Regions from separate parts of the Amycolatopsis thermalba genome, predicted to be linked through region 2. Evidence: riboswitches for the same ligand, from Rfam matches in the RefSeq annotation. Region 2 holds a riboswitch; each other region holds the start of a gene.
The links. A riboswitch is a leader RNA that binds a small molecule or an ion and turns the genes downstream of it on or off. The one in region 2 is predicted to bind S-adenosylmethionine.
Positions count from the first base shown of each region.

Region 1 (6,048 bases), 4.4 Mb from region 2:
GGCCCTCCTGATCAGCCTGACCGGCGGCGGCGCGGCCGCGCTGGCCATGAACAAGAGCGTGACCGTCGACGTCGACGGCCACACGCAGACCGTGCACAGCTTCGGCAAGACGGTCGGCGAGGTCCTCGAGGACGCCGGTCTCACCGTCGGTGAGCACGACGCGCTGTCCCCCTCGCCGCAGGCGCCGGTCGGTGACGGTGGCGTCATCAAGCTGGAGCGCGGCCGCAAGCTGAACCTCGTCGTCGACGGGGTCGCCCGCGAGTTGTGGGTCCGCGCGACGAGCCTCCAGGAGGCCATCACGCAGCTGGGCCTGAGCGGCCAGTTCGGCCCGGGCACCGCGTACTCGATGCCGCTGGACGCGGAGCTGCCGCTGGACGGCGCGACCGTCGAGGTCAAGACCCTCAAGAACATCACCGTGTTCGACGGCGACGCCGCCCCGCGCCAGGTGAGCACCACCGCGATCACCGCGGAGGAGTTCCTGGCCGAGCAGGGCCTGTCGCTCGGCCCGGACGACGAGATCGACGGCGGGCTCGGCCTCAAGCTGGCCAACGGCGCCGAGGTGCACATCTCCCGCACCGGCGTGTCCGTGATCAACCAGGAAGAGGAGATCGCGCCCGAGGTCCAGGAGATCAAGGACGCGACCCTCGACGCCGGTGACGAGGTCGTCCAGGACCCGGGCACCGCGGGCAAGAAGCTGGTGACCTACCGGATCACCAAGCGCAACGGCAAGGAGACCGCCCGCGAGGAGCTGTCGACCAAGGTGCTGGTCGAGGCCAAGCCGAAGATCGTCCGGGTCGGCACGAAGCAGCCGGTGATCAGCGACAGCGCCATCTGGGACGCCATCGCGAAGTGCGAGTCCGGCGGCAACTGGTCGATCAACACCGGCAACGGCTACTACGGCGGCCTGCAGTTCAACAAGAGCACGTGGGACGCCTACGGCGGCGACCAGTACGCGGCCTACCCGCACCAGGCCACGCGCGAACAGCAGATCGCGGTGGCGACCAAGGTGCGCGACGACCGCGGCGGCTACGGAGCCTGGCCGGTCTGCGGCGCCAAGGCGACCAGCTGACCCCCCGAGCAAGACCATGATGACCCCGGCCGGTGGCCGGGGTCATCTTTTTTTGCGGGTGGCCTGCCGCGAATGCGGAACTCGCGCGCGGGGACGTGGGACTCGCGGACCTGAGCGTGGGACTCGCGCGCGGGAGCGTGGGACTCGCGGTGGTGGGGGTGGGGCGGGCCAGTAGCATCACCAGACGTGACAGCACTGCTCGGACCAGCCGAGATCCGGGGCTTGGCCGCCGAGCTGGACGTCCGTCCCACGAAGAAGCTCGGCCAGAACTTCGTGCACGACCCCAACACCGTCCGCCGCATCGTCGACCTCTCCGGAGTGGGCGACGGCGATCACGTCCTCGAAGTCGGCCCGGGCCTGGGTTCGCTGACGCTCGGCCTTCTGGACTCGGGGGCCACGGTCACCGCCGTCGAGATCGACCCGGTCCTCGGGCAGCGCCTGCCGGTCACCATCACCGAGCGCGCGCCCGAAGCCGTCCCCCGGTTCACCGTCCAGATCCGGGACGCTCTCAAGCTCCGGCGCGCGGACCTGGCCCAGGAGCCCACGCACCTGGTCGCCAACCTGCCCTACAACGTCGCCGTCCCGGTGGTCCTGCACCTGCTCGCCGAGCTGCCCTCGCTGGCGCACGGCCTGGTGATGGTCCAGACCGAGGTCGCCGACCGGATGGCCGCCGGCCCGGGCAGCCGCATCTACGGCGTCCCCAGCGTGAAGCTCGCCTGGTACGGCCCGGCCCGCAAGGTCGCGCCCGTGCCCCGCGCGGTGTTCTGGCCGGTGCCCAACGTGGACTCCGCGCTCGTCGCGTTCGAGCGGTCCGCGGAACCGGTGTCGGACGCGAACCGGGACGAGGTGTTCGCCGTCGTGGACGCCGCCTTCGCCCAGCGCCGGAAGACCCTGCGCGCCGCGCTGGCGTCGTGGGCCGGTTCGGGGGAGCGGGCCGAGGCGATCCTCCGCGCGGCCGGTGTCGATCCGCGCACCCGGGGCGAGCAGCTCGGGGTAAGGGACTTCGCCAGGATCGCGGCGAGCAAGTCCTTACCACCGTTGGTGTGATCTCGCACCTGATCCGCGCCGGGGACTTGCCAAAAAGATGTGAAGTCCGTTCTACTCTTTGAGGTATCCATCCCGAGCGGCTGAGAGACCTGGCTCGCCGAAGCCGCAGCAACCACCCCACCCGGGGCAGGTGCTAACGCCAGGACCGATGGAGGATTCCTGTGTATCGCACGATGCTCACGAGGCGCCGCGTCGTCGACGAATGTCGTCGCACGGTCTGTGCGTGTCGTCGCTGACCGCTTCTGAACCACCACTTTTCCCTGTCTTCGCCTGACCGTCCGCACTGGACGGTCGCCTTGGTGTGCGGTCGGCGCGTTCGCGCCTGTTGTGCTGGAGCCATTCGTGATCACTGTCGAAAACCTGACCAAGTCCTTCCCCGGTGCCGCCAAGCCCGTCCACGCCCTGCGGGACGTGAGCGTCGAGGTGCCCGCCGGCGCCCTGTTCGGCGTCGTCGGCCCGGCCGGCTCCGGCAAGTCCACCCTGACCCGGTGCATCGCCCTGCAGGAGAAGCCCGACCGCGGTGTCGTGCGCCTGGACGGCCTGAACACCACCGGCCTCGACGGGCGGCGGCTGCGTGAGGTGCGCCGCCAGGTCGCGGTGCTGGACGCGCAGCCGGTGCTGCACGCCGAGCGCACCGTGGCCGGCAACGTCGCGGCCCCGCTGGAGCAGCTCGGCCTGGACGGTCCGCAGCGCCGCAGCCGCGTCGGCCGCCTGCTCGACCTGGCCGGCCTGACCCAGCGCGCCGCGCTGCGCCCGAGCGAGCTGACCCCGGGACAGCGCCGCCGCGTCGCGCTGGCGCGATCGCTCGCCGCCGGCCCGGCCGTGCTGCTCGCCGACGACCCGACCGCCGGTGTCGGCGCGGAGGAGACCGGCGGCGTGCTGACCGTCCTCGACCGCGCCCGCGCGGAGCTGGGCGTCACCGTGCTGCTGACCACCCAGGACGGCGCCGCGGTGCGGCGCGTCTGCGACGGGGTCGCGGCGCTGGAGGACGGGCGGCTCGTCGAGCAGGGCACCGTGCTGGAGCTGCTGGCCAACCCGGCGAGCAAGGTCGCGCAGAGCCTGCTGCCCCCGATCGACACGCCGCGCAGCCAGTCGTCGAGCTACGACCGGTCCGTCGACGTCGTGCTGATCGGCTTCGCGGCCGTCGGCGCGCTGCTGCCCGAGGCTTCCGCGCGGTTCGAGGTCGAGCTCGCCACGATCGGCGGCGGCCTGACCCGCGTCGGTGACACCCCGGTGGCCCGCTTCCGGGTCGGCGTCAACGGCAGCCAGGCCGACGCCGCGCTGGCGTGGATCGCCGACCGCGGCGCCTCCGTCGTGCACCCGAAGGAAGGCCCGAAGAGCGTCGTCGCGGCCTGATCCCGCACACGGCAGGAGGGGCGTCCCGTCCGGGACGCCCCTCCGCTCGTCTCACTTGCGGACGAGGACCCCGACCGCGATAGCGCCGAGTGCCACGATCCCCGCGGCCCAGCCGTTCGCCACGGCGTACCCGTGCACGGTCGCCGCGGGCAGGGCCAGCCCGGCGGCCGAGGCGGTCGCGCTCGCGGCGATCGTGTTCAGCGACGCCGTGCCGATCGACGCGCCGACCTGCTGGGAGGTCGTGATGAACGCCGACGCCACCCCGGAGTCCGCCGGCTCCACCCCGGCGGTCGCGATGTTCATGACCGTCGGCATCGCCAGCCCGGCGCCGGCCCCGAGCACCAGCGTCACCGGCAGGATGAGGCTCCAGTAAGACGTGTCGACCGACAACTGGGTCAGCCCGGCGAGCCCGGCCGCCATCAGCAGGAGCCCGATCACCAGCAGCGGGCGCGGCCCGGTCCGCGGGATCAGCCGCCGCGTCAGCAGGGTCGAGACCGTCACGTTGGCCGCCAGGAACGGCAGGAACGCCAGTCCGGCGCCGAGCGCGCCGAAGCCCATGATCGCCTGCAGCTGGTAGGTGACGAACAGGAACATCCCGAACATCCCGAACGCGGCGATCGCGATGGTCAGGAAGCCCGACGAGCGGGTCCGGTCGGCGACGACGTGCAGCGGCAGCAGCGGGTTCCCGACCCGGGCCTGCCGGAACACGAACCCGGCCAGCAGCACCACCGCGGCGGCCAGCGTGCCGAGCACCACCGCCGAACCCCAGCCGCGGCCGGCGGCCTCGGACAGGCCGTAGACGAGGCCGGCGATCCCGGCGCTGCCCAGCACCGCGCTGAACCAGTCCAGCCGCGTCGACCGGTGGCCCGGCACCTTCGGCAGCACGAACCAGCCCGCGACGGCGGCGGCGACGGCGATCGGCAGGTTCACGTACAGGCACCAGCGCCAGGACGCGTACTCGGCCAGCGCGCCACCGGCCACCAAGCCGAGCGCGCCGCCGGACATCATGATCGCGCTGAAGATCCCGAACGCCTTGGCCCGCTCCTTCGCCTCGGTGAACGTGATGGTCAGCAGCGAGAGCGTGGACGGCGCCAGCAGCGCGGCGAAGACCCCCTGGGCCGCGCGGGCGGCGATGAGCAGGCCAGGCCCGGAGGCCATCCCGCCCAGCGCGGAGGCGGCGGCGAAGCCGAGCGCGCCCACGATGAGCGTGTTCTTGCGGCCCAGCCGGTCGGCCAGCCGCCCGCCGAGCAGCAGCAGACCGCCGAAGGCCAGCGTGTAGGCGCTGATCGTCCACTGCCGGGCGACGTCGGACATGCCGAGGTCGGCCTGGGCGGTGGGCAACGCGATGTTGACGATCGTCGTGTCGATGATGACGAGCAGCTGGGCGAGCCCGACGACGGCGAGCGCCAGCCACTTCCTCGAATCCGTGGGCGCCGTCACCGGCGCCGGAGTGGTGGTGGTCATGGTGGAACCCCCTGGTGGAGAACTGGGTTAGACTGAGAGCAACCATTGCTAGTCGGCCGACAAGTAATGGCGCCGACGACACGGTAGGCCCATTGCTAGCCGGTCGTCAAGCAAGTTTGAGAGTTCCTCAGGAAGGACGGTCATGGCGGGGCGGCGGACCGACACGCGCGAGCGCATCCAGCAGATCGCGCTGGACCTGTTCGTCGAGCAGGGCTACGAGAAGACGTCGTTGCGGGAGATCGCGGAGGCGCTGGGCGTCACCAAGGCCGCGCTCTACTACCACTTCCGCACGAAAGAGGACATCGTCCACAGCCTGATCGAGGACATCGGCACCTCGCTCGACGAGATCATCGAGTGGGCGCGGGCGCAGGACGACCACGCGCGGGCCCGCGAGGAGCTGCTGCGCCGGCTCTCCGCGCTGATCCAGGGCCGGTTCGGGCCGATCATGCGGTTCATGCAGGACAACCAGCCCGCGCTCAAGGAGCTGCACGCCGGGCACGTCCTGGCCAAGCGGATGAAGGAGCTGTTCACCTTCCTCGTCCCGGCCGACGCCGCCCCCGAGGACCAGCTGCGCGCGCGGCTGGCGCTGATCGCGCTGATGGTCGGCAACAGCCCGCAGTTCCTGGACGAGAACCCGTCGCCGGAGTCGGCCGAGGTGGCGTTGCGCGTCGCACTGGAGCTTGCCTCTCCGCGCTCTCCGGGGGGCACGTAGGCTTGACTGGTGCTCGCCGTCGTACCGCCACCTGTCACCGTCAGGGTGCCCTCCAAGATCAACCTGCACCTGTCGGTCGGCGACCTGCGCCCGGACGGTTTCCACGATCTGACGACCGTCTTCCACGCGCTTTCGCTGACCGACGAGGTCACCGTCGCGCTGGCCGAGGAGCCGGGCGTCGAGGTCTACGGCGAGGGTGAGCAGGTCGTGCCCACCGGCGCCAGCAACCTCGCCTGGCGCGCGGTCGAGGCGCTGGCCGCGCACGTCGGCAAGACCGACGGCGCGTCGAACGTCCGGGTGGTCCTCCGCAAGGGGATCCCCGTCGCGGGGGGTATGGCGGGCGGCAGCGCCGACGCCGCGGGCACGCTGGTCGCGCTCGCGTCGCTGTGGAAGCTGGACA
Region 1 is NZ_CP091196.1:6,794,257-6,800,304, reverse strand. It holds gene L1857_RS32905 (resuscitation-promoting factor) at 1-1,069, shown strand, start outside; gene rsmA (16S rRNA (adenine(1518)-N(6)/adenine(1519)-N(6))-dimethyltransferase RsmA) at 1,256-2,116, shown strand; SAM riboswitch class I at 2,181-2,271, shown strand; gene L1857_RS32895 (methionine ABC transporter ATP-binding protein) at 2,459-3,472, shown strand; gene L1857_RS32890 (MFS transporter) at 3,524-4,912, opposite strand; gene L1857_RS32885 (TetR/AcrR family transcriptional regulator) at 5,079-5,648, shown strand; gene L1857_RS32880 (4-(cytidine 5'-diphospho)-2-C-methyl-D-erythritol kinase) at 5,658-6,048, shown strand, end outside.
Region 1: linked by a shared signal. The riboswitch ahead of L1857_RS32895 (methionine ABC transporter ATP-binding protein) and the one ahead of thrC (threonine synthase) in region 2 are both predicted to bind S-adenosylmethionine.

Region 2 (6,048 bases):
GATCCGCAAGTTCCGCGAGGCCGCCGAGTCGGGCGACAAGGCCAAGGCCGTCGAGCTGCAGCAGGTTGCCGCTCGCGCCCTGGACAAGGCCGCCAGCAAGGGCGTCATCCACGCGAACCAGGCCGCCAACAAGAAGTCGGCGATGGCCAAGCGCGTCAACCAGCTCGGAGCTTGATCTCCAGCGAAGGGGCGGGCATCCGGCAGGGTGCCCGCCCCTTCGCCGTTCCCGCGGGCTGACAAGGCTGCCACTTCCCCCGATGCGATCGACGCGGGACCGCCCACGGCACCCCGGTCACGGCAGCCGCCCTCCGGCTGCGCAGCCGGCGTCGGTTCATGACTGCACCAGCAGCGGTGACTCCCGGCCCAGGCGCTCACCAGCAACCCCCAACCCCACAGCGCCCGCCCCGGCGCTGTTCCGGGTCCGCCAGCCGGGCTCAGCGCTTGTCGCGGGCGGCGGCGAGTTCCAGGACTGCCCGCTCCAGCGCGTAGGCCGGGTCCGCGGCCTGGCCCTTGACCTCGGCGTTCACCCTCGCCACCACCGCCATCGCCTCGGCGAGGCCGGCCTGTGTCCACCCGCGGGACTGTCCCTGCGCCTTGCGGATCTTCCACGGCGGCATGCCCAGCTCACCGGCCATCTGGTTCGGGTTGCCGCGCCCCGCCGCCGACACCCGCGCGATGGTGCGCACCGCGTCGGCGAGGGCGTCGGCGATCAGGACGTGCGCCACGCCGATCTGCAGCGCCCACCGCATCGCCTCCAGCGCCGCGCCGCGCTCCCCCGCGACGGCCTTCTCCGCCACGGCGAAGCCGGTTACGTCCGCTCGGCCGCGGTGGTAGCGGCGCACGGCCTCCTCGTCGACCCGCCCGCCGGAGTCCGCCACCAGCTGCGACGCGGCCGCGGCCAGCTCCCGCAGGTCGGATCCGACGGCGTCGATCAGCGCCGCGACACCCGCCGGGTCGATCTTCCCACCGGCCTGCCGGACCTCGTTGCGGACGAACGACTCGCGATCCGCCGGCCGGGTGATCTTCGGGCACTCGGTGACCTGCGCACCGGCCTTGCGCAGCGCCGCGGGCAGGGACTTGGCCGCCTTGCTGCGTCCGCCCCCGGTGTGCACGACGACGAGGACGACCCCGTCGGCCGGCATCTTCGCGTAGGCCAGCACCGCATCGGCCAGCTCCTGGCCGATGTCCTGCGCGCCCTCCAGCACGATGACCCGCCCCTCGCTGAACAGCGACGGGCTGACCAGCTCGGCGAGGGCGGGCGGTGTGAGATCGGGCACGCGGACCTTGGTCATCTCGGCCGTTGGGTCCTCCCGGCGGGCCTGACCGAGAGCGCCCCGGACGGCGCGCTCGACGAGCAGCTCCTCTTCGCCGAGCACGAGCTGCAGGGGGGCGGAGGTGGTTGCCGGCGCGGTCACGGTTCAGATCCTCCCACGGACCACCGACAGCTCCCGAGCGTGATGAAACCCGCAGGGGCATGGCGTGGTCCGAGCGATGTGCCGTATGTTGTCAACCAGGCATCGCGCGAGCGCGTGAGCCACCACAATCGAATACCGCTCATCCAGAGGGGCAGAGGGAACGGCCCGACGAAGCCCCGGCAACCGGCGTCAGCCTGTCATCTCGATTCCGCGAGGTAGCTGACGATCACGGTGCCAATTCCGGCCCGCGTCAGCGGGACAGATGAGGAAAGGAACCTCGCGATGACTGCAGCCCTCGATTCGACCACCACCCGCGGCACCGTCGACCTCGGTCCGGCCGTGGAACTGGTCTCCAAGGAAGAGGGTCACCGCCAGCCGCTCGCCCCGGAGTTCGTCTCCGCCGAGGACTTCTCCCCGCTCGAGGTCGCCTACGACTTCGGCCGTGTGCGCCGCGAGGACATCCAGGCCGGCCCGCGCAACATCTGGCGCTACAAGAAGCTCCTCCCGGTGCCCTCGAACGTCGAGGAGATCCCGAACACCGAGCCCGGGTGTACCAGGCTGGTGAAGGCCGACCGGCTCGCCAAGGCTCTCGGCGTGAAGAGCCTGTGGGTCAAGGACGACACCGGCAACCCCACCCACTCGTTCAAGGACCGCGTCGTCGCCGTCGCCCTGGCCGCGGCTCGCGAGTTCGGATTCGACACCCTGGCCTGCCCGTCCACCGGCAACCTGGCCAACGCCGTCGCCGCGGCAGCCGCCCGCGCCGGCTGGCAGTCCGTGGTGCTGATCCCGTCCTCGCTCGAGCGCGCCAAGGTGCTGACCACCGCGGTCTACGACGGCAACCTCATCGCCGTCGACGGCAACTACGACGACGTCAACCGCCTGGCCACCGAGCTGGCCGCCGAGCACGAGAACTGGGCGTTCGTGAACGTCAACGTGCGCCCCTACTACTCGGAGGGCTCGAAGACGCTCGCCTACGAGGTCGCCGAGCAGCTCGGCTGGCGGATCCCCGAGCAGATCGTCGTGCCGATCGCCTCGGGCTCGCAGCTGACCAAGGTGGACAAGGGCTTCCGCGAGTTCGCCAAGCTCGGCCTGGTCGACGACACCCCGTACAAGGTCTTCGGTGCCCAGGCGGCCGGCTGCTCGCCGGTCTCCGCGGCCTTCCGCAACGGCCACGACGTCGTCCAGCCGGTCAAGCCGGACACGATCGCCCGCTCGCTGGCGATCGGCAACCCGGCCGACGGCCCCTACGTGCTCGACACGGTCCGCCGCACCGGCGGCGCGATCGAGGACGTGACCGACGCAGAGGTCGTCGAGGGCATCCGCCTGCTGGCCCGCACCGAGGGCATCTTCACCGAGACCGCCGGTGGTGTCACCGTCGCGACGGCGAAGAAGCTCATCGAGGCCGGCAAGATCGACCCGGACGCCGAGACCGTCCTTCTCATCACCGGTGACGGCCTGAAGACCCTGGACGCGATCGAGAACGAGGTCGGCCCCAAGGCGACCGTGCCGCCGTCGGCGGCGGCCGTGCACGAGGCGCTGGGTCTGTAATCAAGGTTCCACCTCACTTCCCCCGGCGCACCAGCGCCGGACCGGTCTGATCGGGGATCACCGCGGTGTCGCCGTCGGTGTCCGTGCGGGCGACGAGCGCGCCGTCCGCGGTCAGGGTGTCGAGTGTCGTGCGGTTCGGGTGGCCGTAGCGGTTGCCCAAACCGACGCTCACCAGCGCCAGCCGCGCGGACACCGCGGCCAGGAACTGGGGCAGCGAGAACCTGCTGCCGTGGTGGGGCACCTTCAGGATCTCCGCGTGCAGATCCGTTCCGGCAGCCACCAGGTCGGCCTGCGCGGCCAGTTCCACATCACCGGTCAGCAGCACGCCGCCCGCCGCCGTGTGAGCCCGTAGCACGACCGAGCCGTTGTTGATCTGTGTTCCGTCGTCGTCCTCTCCTTCCGGCACGTACCGGGGACCGAGCACCTCCAGGTCCAGCGCAGGCCACTCGAGCCGTCGACCGAGGTCCAGTTCGAGCAGCGGAACCCCGTGCCTGGCGGCGATCCGGCCGGCCTGACGCCACGCCCAGTCCGGCTGCCGCCCCGGTCCCACCGCGATGGCCCCCACCGACCGCCCCTCGAACACCGAGTCGAGCCCGCCGATGTGGTCGGCGTGCAGGTGGCTCAGCACCACCAAGGGCACCCGCTCGACGCCCAGCCGGTCCAGGCACCGGTCGGCCGGCCCCGGCTCTGGCCCGGCGTCCACCACGACCGCCCGACCGGGCTCACCGGTGGCCAGCACGAGGCTGTCGCCCTGACCGACATCGCAGGCGACGACCGCCCAGCCCGGCGGCGGCCAGCCGGGCGCGATCACCCTGCCCGGCAGGACGACCAGCAGCACCCCGGCCAGCACCAGCGCCAGCAACACCCGCAGCCGCCGCCGGCGCAGCGCCAGCACCACGGCGACGGCGACCACCAGCGCGAGGAACCCGCCCCACCAGCCGCTGGGCCACGCCAGCACCGCCCCGGGCACTTCCGACGCCCGCCGCGCGACGACGATCAGCCAGCCCGCCTCCGGCCCGGCCAGCCGGACGACCATCTCGCCACCGGCGGGCCACGCGGTGGCGACGACCGTCGCGAGCACCCCGAACACCGTCGCCGGAGCGACCACCGGCGCGGCCAGCACGTTCGCCGCCACGCTGACCAGGCTCAGCTGCCCGGCCATCCCGGCCACGACGGGCGCGGTCACCACGAACGCCGCCGCCGGCACCGCCAGCCCCTCCGCGAAACCCGGCGGCACCCGGCGACGCTGGAGGGCTTCCGCCCACCGCGGCGCCAGGAGCACCAGCCCGGCCGTCGCGATCACCGAGAGCGCGAAGCCGAAGCTCACGGCCATCGCGGGATCCCACGCCACGAGGACGCACGTCGCCGCGGCCAGCGCGGGCACGACCGATCGCTCCCGCCCCAACGCCAGCGCCAGGAGGGCGATCCCGCCCATGACCCCGGCCCGCAGAACGCTCGGCTCCGCGCCCGCCAGGACCACGAACCCGGCCAGCGCCAGCCCGGACAGTGCCGCCGACAGCCGTGGCCCCGCCCGCAGCAGCCGCAACAGCAGGAGGACGGCACCGCACACGATCGCGACGTTGGACCCGCTGACGGCCATGAGGTGCGTCAGCCCGGCGTCGGTGAACTCGCGGTCGAGCCGTTCGGACAGCCCGCTCGTGTCGCCCACCACGAGGCCCGGCACCAGACCGGCCTGCTCCTCGGGCAGGACCGCACACGCTTGCCGGAGCGCCTCGCGCAGCGACTCGGCGGCGCGCTGCCACCACGGAGCCTCCGTGGCCGCCGCGGGCGGACCGCGCACGTAGATCGCGGCGACGGTCAGGTCGGCGTCCCGGGGCGGGGCCAGCTCACCGCTCGCGGTGATCTCCTGACCCGGGATGACCTCGCTCCACGGCGCGAACGGCGCGAGGAGCGCGACCCGCCCGGACGAGACCACCGGCTGCGCGCCGTGTTCCGCGTGCAGGACCTCAGCCGCGATCACCACCGACCTCGGCCCAGCCTGCTGATCGGCGTACCCGGCCGAACGCACCGGTTTCGGGCGTTCCGTCACCAGCACGTGCAGGGTCACCTCGGTTCCGCGCTGCGCGAGGCCGCGGAGCGGATCGTGCTCCGCCCGGCTCAGGCGGAGCCCGAGCGGCCCGGCCAGCAGGAGACCGGCCACGAGCAGCGCAGCCGCGCCCGTCCACCAGCGTGACCGGCCCGGACGCAGCCTGATCAGCAGCACCACGGACACCAGCACTGCCGCGACGCCGCACGCCAGGGCCAGCCACCACGCCCCCAGCATTCCGAGCAGCGCCCCGAGCCACAGCGTCAGCGCGGCCGGCACCAGACGGAAGTCGTGCCGGACAACGGGTTCCGTGATCACGACACCGTCACCTGGTCCCGCAGCCGGGACAGCCGCGCCTCGCCGATGCCCTCGACCTCGCGCAGCTCGTCGACGGATCGGAACGTGCCGTGCTGGGTGCGCCAGTCGATGATGCGCTGGGCGGTCACCTCGCCGATCCCCGGGAGCGCGTCGAGTTGTTCCGCCGTGGCCGTGTTCAGGTCGACGAGCGCCGGGGCGCTGCCGGCCGCGGCCGGTGGCGACGCGCCGGGCGGTGGCGGGACGCCGACGTAGATCTGCTCACCGTCGCTCAGCTTCCGCGCGAGGTTCAGCGCCGTGACGTCGGTGCCCTCGATCGCGCCGCCGGCCGCGCGCAGGGCGTCCGCCACGCGCGCACCGCCGGGAACGGTGACGAGCCCCGGGTTGCGGACCTTGCCGACGACGCTGATCACCAGGGAGCTGTCGGCGACCCGGCTGGCGGACGCGGAGACCGGCGCGGGCCGGTCCGGGGCCGCGGGCAGAACCGGCGCGTGTTCGACGGGCGGACTGCCGCCGAGGAGCGCGATCGAGGTGCCGACGAGCACCAGGACCGCGACCAGGGACAGGAGGACCGTGGTCAGGCGCCGCCGCTGCGGACTGCCGGTGAGCGCGGCCGGCACCCAGCGCTCGACCAGCCGTCCGACGGCGCCCGGTGGCCCGATGTCCTGGTCGGCGGCGAGGGCCTGACCGGCGAGCTGCTCGAGCCTGCGGTTGACGGGGATG
Region 2 is NZ_CP091196.1:2,354,761-2,360,808, reverse strand. It holds gene rpsT (30S ribosomal protein S20) at 1-175, shown strand, start outside; gene holA (DNA polymerase III subunit delta) at 435-1,415, opposite strand; SAM riboswitch class I at 1,552-1,684, shown strand; gene thrC (threonine synthase) at 1,698-2,963, shown strand; gene L1857_RS11600 (ComEC/Rec2 family competence protein) at 2,977-5,247, opposite strand; gene L1857_RS11595 (ComEA family DNA-binding protein) at 5,325-6,048, opposite strand, start outside.

Region 3 (6,048 bases), 850 kb from region 2:
CAACCGGTGGTTGAGCCTGCTTAAGCTGGCCCGGTGGACACCGAGGCACTGCGATCGTTCGTGCTGGCCGCCGAGCTGCGGCAGATGCAGCACGCGGCGGACGAGCTGGGCGTGACGCAGCAGGCGGTGTCGAAGCGGATCGCCGGCCTGGAGCGCGAACTCGGGGTCCGCCTGTTCGTCCGCACCGCCCGCGGCGTCGAACCGACGCTCGACGGGCAGGCGTTCCTCCCGCACGCACGGGGCATCGTCGCCGGGGTGGACCGGGCCGTCACCGCGATCCGGCCGGGCTCGCGGGCGCTGCGGATCGACGTGCTCGGCCTGCGCACCGCCCAGGCCGTCGTCCTGCACGAGTACTGGCGGTCCCGTCCCGGGACCGAACTCGATGTGGTGACCCTCCGGGTCGACGACCCGCACGTGGTGGCCGCCGCCGTGCAGGCCGGCGAGGTGGACGCCGCGTTCCGCGGCGTCACCGATCCGGCCACGCTGCCCGGCGAGGTGCGGATGATCCACGCGTTCGACTCGCCGCTGGAGCTGCTCGTCGGCCCCAGGCACCCGCTCGCCGCCGAACGCGCGGTGACGCCGGACCGGTTGCGCGGCCTGCCGATCCGGGTGCCCGGCATCGCGCCGCGGAGCGAATGGGGTGTGTTCTACGACCAGCTCGCCACGGAGTTCGACCTGCGCATCGACGCGGCGGGCCCGAACTTCGGCAACGAGGTGCTCGCGGACGCCCTCGCCGAGTCGGCGGACCTGGCGACCCTCGTCGGCGCGCGCGACCGCTACCTGTGGCCGGCTCAGCACGACCTGCGCCGCATCCCGATCGTGAACCCGGCGCTGGTCTACCCGCTCTCGCTGCTGCTCCCCCGGACGAACCCGCACCCGGGCCTGCGGGCGGTCATCGAGCACTTCGCGAGTCTGCCACCGCTGACCGGCCCGGCCTGGCTGCCGTCCTGGGCCCGGAACCGCGCTACCGGGTGACCCGTAACGGGCGGGCCGCCTAGCTTTCCGCCCGCAGCACGTCCAGGGCGTGCGACAGGTCCTCCGGGTAGGGCGCCTCGAACTGGACCCAGCGGCCGTCGGCGGGGTGGGCGAAGCCGAGGGTGCGCGCGTGCAGCCACTGCCGGGTCAGGCCGAGCTTGCGGGCCAGCACCGGGTCCGCGCCGTAGGTCAGGTCGCCGGCGCACGGGTGCCGCAGCGCCGAGAAGTGCACCCGGATCTGGTGCGTGCGGCCGGTCTCCAGCTTGACGTCCACCAGGGACGCCGCGCGGAACGCCTCGATCACCTCGTAGTGGGTGACCGACGGGCGGCCCCCGGCGACGACGGCGAACTTGTAGTCGTGCCGGGGGTGCCGGTCGATCGGGGCGTCGATCGTGCCGCGCGTCGGGTCCGGGTGGCCCTGCACGACGGCGTGGTAGCCCTTGTCGACGGTGCGTTCCTTGAACGCGCGCTTGAGCACGGTGTAGGCGTGCTCGCTCTTGGCCACGACCATCACGCCGGTGGTGCCGGCGTCGAGGCGGTGCACCACACCCTGGCGCTCGGCCGCGCCGGAGGTGGAGACGCGCAGCCCGGCCGCGGCGAGCCCGCCGACGACGGTGGGCCCGGTCCAGCCGGGGCTGGGGTGCGCGGCGACGCCGACCGGTTTGGCCACGACCACGATGTCGTCGTCGTCGTGGAGGATGCGCAGGCCCTCGACCGGTTCGGCGATCACCTCGACCGGGTTGTCCGGGTCGGGCAGGGTCACCTCGAGCAGCACCCCGGCCGAGAGGCGGTCGGACTTGCCGGCGGGACGACCGTCGAGCAGGACGTCGCCGGACTCGGCCAGCTCCGCGACGACCGTGCGGGACAGGCCGAGGAGTTTCGCCAGGCCCGCGTCCACGCGCATGCCGTCGAGCCCGTCCGGGACGGGCAGCATCCGGGCGCTCAACGCTTGGCTTTCTTGACGGAGCCGTCGTAGTCGCGGCCGAGCAGGGACAGCAGCACGATCAGCACGCCGCCGACGCAGATCGCCGAGTCGGCCACGTTGAAGACCGGCCACACGTCACCGTCGGGCGCGAACAGCGACACGAAGTCCACGACGTGACCGCGCAGGACACCGGGCGCGCGGAACACGCGGTCGACGAGGTTGCCGAGCGCGCCGGCCAGGATGAGCCCGAGGCCGATCGCCCAGCCGGCCGAGCGCAGCCGCTTGGCGAACCAGATCAGCGCGACGACCACCCCGAACGCGACGATCGCGAACACCCAGGTCATGCCGGTGACGCCCAGGCCGAAGGCGGCGAAGGGGTTGCGGATGAGCTGCAGGTAGACGAGCCCGCCGAGCACCCGGACCGGCTCGTGCCCCTCCAGGGTCGCCACGACGACCGACTTGGTCACGACGTCCACCGCGAACACGACGATCGCGATCACGGCCAGCAGCAGGGCGCGCCGCCGGGGCGGGGGCGCCGGCTGCTCGTCCGGCACGGTGTCCGGGTCCGGGGAGGGCTGGGGGTCACTGCTCACCCCGCCATTGTCCACGCCTGCCGGGAGGGCCCCCGGCGCAGGCCGGGAAACGCCCGGAACCGCCCACACCGCTCAGGCCAGAAACCCCGGCAACGGCCGCGGATCCGGGCACGGCGCCCACCGGCCCTCCACCACCCCGTAGGTCCACCGGGCGCCGCGGGCGACGATCTGCCGAAGCGCGGTCACCAGCCGGTCGATGTGCTCGGCCGTGGTGCCCAGCCCGAGGCTCACCCGCAGCGCCTGCTGCCCCTCCCCGCCGGTGCGCTCCACCAGCCGCCGCACCGCGATGTGCGCGCAGAACGCGCCGTCGCGCACGCCGATGCCGTACTCGGCCGACAGGACCGCCGCCACCCAGCCCGGCTCGAACCCGTCGAGCACGAAACTCACCGTGCCGACCCGCTCGGCCGCGCCGTCGAACAGCCGCAGCTCCGCCAGGTCCGGCACCGCCGCCAGCCCCCGCGTCAGCCGCTCCAGCAGCTCCCGCTCGTGCGCCACCACCGCGTCCCACGACCCGGCCAGCTCCTCGCACGCCACACCGAGCGCGTACACGCCCACGGTGTTGGGCGAACCGGCCTCGTGCCGCTCGACCCCGCTCTGCCACGCCACCCCGAGACCGTCGCCGTCGCGGCGCACGGACTTCGTCGCCCCGCCGCCGGCCAGGTACGGGTCCGCCGCGCGCAGCCAGTCGCCCCGCCCGATCAGCGCGCCCGCCCCGAACGGCGCGTACAGCTTGTGCCCGGACAGCACGACGTAGTCCACGTCCAGCTCCCGCACCGAGATCGGCCGGTGCGGAGCCAGCTGCGCGCCGTCCAGGGCGACGCGCGCGCCGTGCCGCCGGGCCACCGCCGCGATCTCGGCCACCGGCAGCAGCTCGCCGGTCACGTTCGACGCGCCGGTCACGACCACCAGCCGCGGCCCCTCCGGGCACTCCGCCAGCGCACTGTCCACAGCGGACACCGCGGCCAGGCGCGTGTTCGGCAGCGGGATCCGGCGCACGTTCGGGCCGCGCCACGGCAGCAGCGCCGCGTGGTGCTCGGTGTCGAACAGCACCACCGACGTGTGCCGGGGCAGGCTGCGGGCCAGCAGGTTCAGCGCGTCCGTGGTGTTGCGGGTGAACACGACCGCGTCCGAGGACCGCGCGCCGACGAACCGGCGCAGCACGTCACGGGTCCGCTCGTAGACCTTTGTGGACACCTGCGAGGCGAACCCCGCGCCGCGGTGCACGCTGGCGTAGTGGGGCAGGAACTCGTCCACCGCGCGCCGCACGGACTCCAGGCACGGGGCGCTGGCCGCGTGGTCGAGGTTGGCGTAGTCCAGCTCCCCGCCGGTGACCAGCGGAACGGCCGCGGCTGCGGTGACGGCGGGGGTGGTGACGCGATCGAGAGCGAGAGTCATCGGAACGGCTCCTCGGGTCCGGGGACCCGCACCGGGGTCCGCGCTTGCCCGCCGCACCTCGCGACGAGCCAGGTCCTCACCCGGGGCACCCCACCGCGGAAGGAGGGTTGCCGGCCAGCGAGCCGGGGCTTGGCGCTGGCACTCATGACCTACGCCGACACAGTAACCGATCGTCCCCGCGGCGCGCCAGCGGGTCTCACGTGCCGGACTCGCCCTTCCAGCGCGCCAGCGGCCCGGCCCGGTCCACCGCGCGGATGCGCCGCTCGGCCGCCTCCCGCGCGGACTCGGTGCTCACGATCAGGATCTGGTCCCCGCGCTGCAGCCGGTCGGTGCGCTGCGGGGTGAAGCTGCGGCCGTCGCGGACGATCAGGCTCAGCGACGCCCCGGACGGCAGCCGCAGCTCGGACAGGTACACGCCGTGCAGGCGGGAGCCGGGCTGGATCTTGACCTGGAGCAGCTCGGCCTGCAGCTCGTCCAGCGGCGCGGCGTCGACCTGGACCTCCTTCGGCTCCGCGTCCCCGGGCAGCCGGAGGATCCGCGCGAGGCGGCCCAGCGTCAGCCCCTGGACGAGGGTGAGCACGATCACGAGCACGAACACGGCGTCGACGAGCCGTTGCGCACCGGCCATCTGCTCGGACAGCGGGATCATCGCCAGCACGATCGGCACCGCGCCGCGCAGCCCCGCCCAGGACAGGAACACCTGCTCGCGCAGCGGAACGCGGAACGGCAGCTGCGTGACGAGCACCGACACCGGGCGCGCGAGCAGCAGCAGGACCGCGGCGGCGATCAGGCCGGGCACGATCGACTCCAGCAGCCGCCCGGGTGAGGCGAACAGGCCCAGCAGCACGAACAGCCCGATCTGGGCGAGCCAGCCGAGACCCTCCGCGAAGGACACCGTGTCGGACCGGTGCGGCAGCCGGGCGTTGCCGAGCACCACCGCGGCGACGTAGGTGGCCAGCAGCCCGGACGCGTGCAGCAGCTGCCCGGACGAGTAGGCCACCACGCACACCGCGACCGTCGCGAGTGGATAGAGACCGGTGGCGGGCAGCGCCGCGCGCCGCAGGGCCCAGGCCCCGGCGAAGCCGAGCACCAGGCCGAGCGCCAGGCCCGCGCCCAGTTCGTAGACCACCAGCAGCGGCAGCGACCAGTCCACCAGGGTGCCCTGGGCCAGCACGACGACCGCGATGTAGGCCGGCGCGTCGTTGATGCCGGATTCCAGTTCGAGGGCGCCCACCAGTCGTTTCGGCAGGCCCGCGCTGCGCAGCACGGAGAACACCGCGGCCGAGTCGGTGGGGGCCAGCACCGCGCCCCACAGCAGGGCGGTCCGCCAGTCCAGGCCGAGCAGCCAGTGCAGGGCGGGCCCGGTGATCGCGATGCTCAGCCCGACCGCCACTGTGGACAGTGCCACTCCCTGGCCCAGCGCGGGTTTCACCGCCGACCAGCGGGTGGTCAGGCCACCCTCGGTGAGGATCATGACCAGGGCGGCCAGGCCCAGCGCCTGGGTGAGGAACGGGTCGGAGAACTGGATGCCGAACCCGGCTTCGCCGAGCAGCACGCCGATCGCGAGGTACAGCAGCAGCGACGGCAGGCCCAGGCGGGTGGAGAAGCGGACCGCGAGGACGGCGGCCAGCAGGACGGCCGAGCCCAGCCCCAGCACGACCGGCAGCTCGCCCACCCGCACCTCCCCTGCCCGGTTTCTCCGGCTCTCAGAATAGGGAGGCCAGGCGCTCTGCCGCGCCCGGTGGGTCCCCCGGCAGCGCGACGAGCTCGTCACGCTGCCGTTCCCCTTGCCGGGCAACGAGATCACGGACACGCACGCGGAGTACCGGGGCGAGCACCGTCCGCCGCGCCGCCGACGGCAGGTGCGCAGCCGGTCACGAGGAGTACCCGGCCGCGACTCCCAGACTCGGCTCCCAGCGAAGGCCACGCGAGGCGAGGGCCGGGCCGCCGACAAGCCACACCTCACCCAGTCCCCGGGCGCTCGGCCGGTAATTCCACCCCCAGGCGCGCCAGGGGCTCCGCCGCGGCGGGCGTCACCCGCACCGCGCGGTCCGGGCGCCGCTCGAACCAGCCCTGCTCGACTCCGTGCGTGAACAGCGCCGCCGGGAGCGCGCCGCCCAGGTGGTCGCGGCGTTCGGTCCAGTCCAGGCACGCTCGCAG
Region 3 is NZ_CP091196.1:3,207,818-3,213,865, reverse strand. It holds gene L1857_RS15520 (LysR family transcriptional regulator) at 34-975, shown strand; gene L1857_RS15515 (RluA family pseudouridine synthase) at 995-1,921, opposite strand; gene lspA (signal peptidase II) at 1,918-2,493, opposite strand; gene L1857_RS15505 (aminotransferase class V-fold PLP-dependent enzyme) at 2,566-3,888, opposite strand; SAM riboswitch class IV at 3,924-4,038, opposite strand; gene L1857_RS15500 (potassium/proton antiporter) at 4,085-5,563, opposite strand; gene L1857_RS15495 (ArsR/SmtB family transcription factor) at 5,851-6,048, opposite strand, start outside.
Region 3: linked by a shared signal. The riboswitch ahead of L1857_RS15505 (aminotransferase class V-fold PLP-dependent enzyme) and the one ahead of thrC (threonine synthase) in region 2 are both predicted to bind S-adenosylmethionine.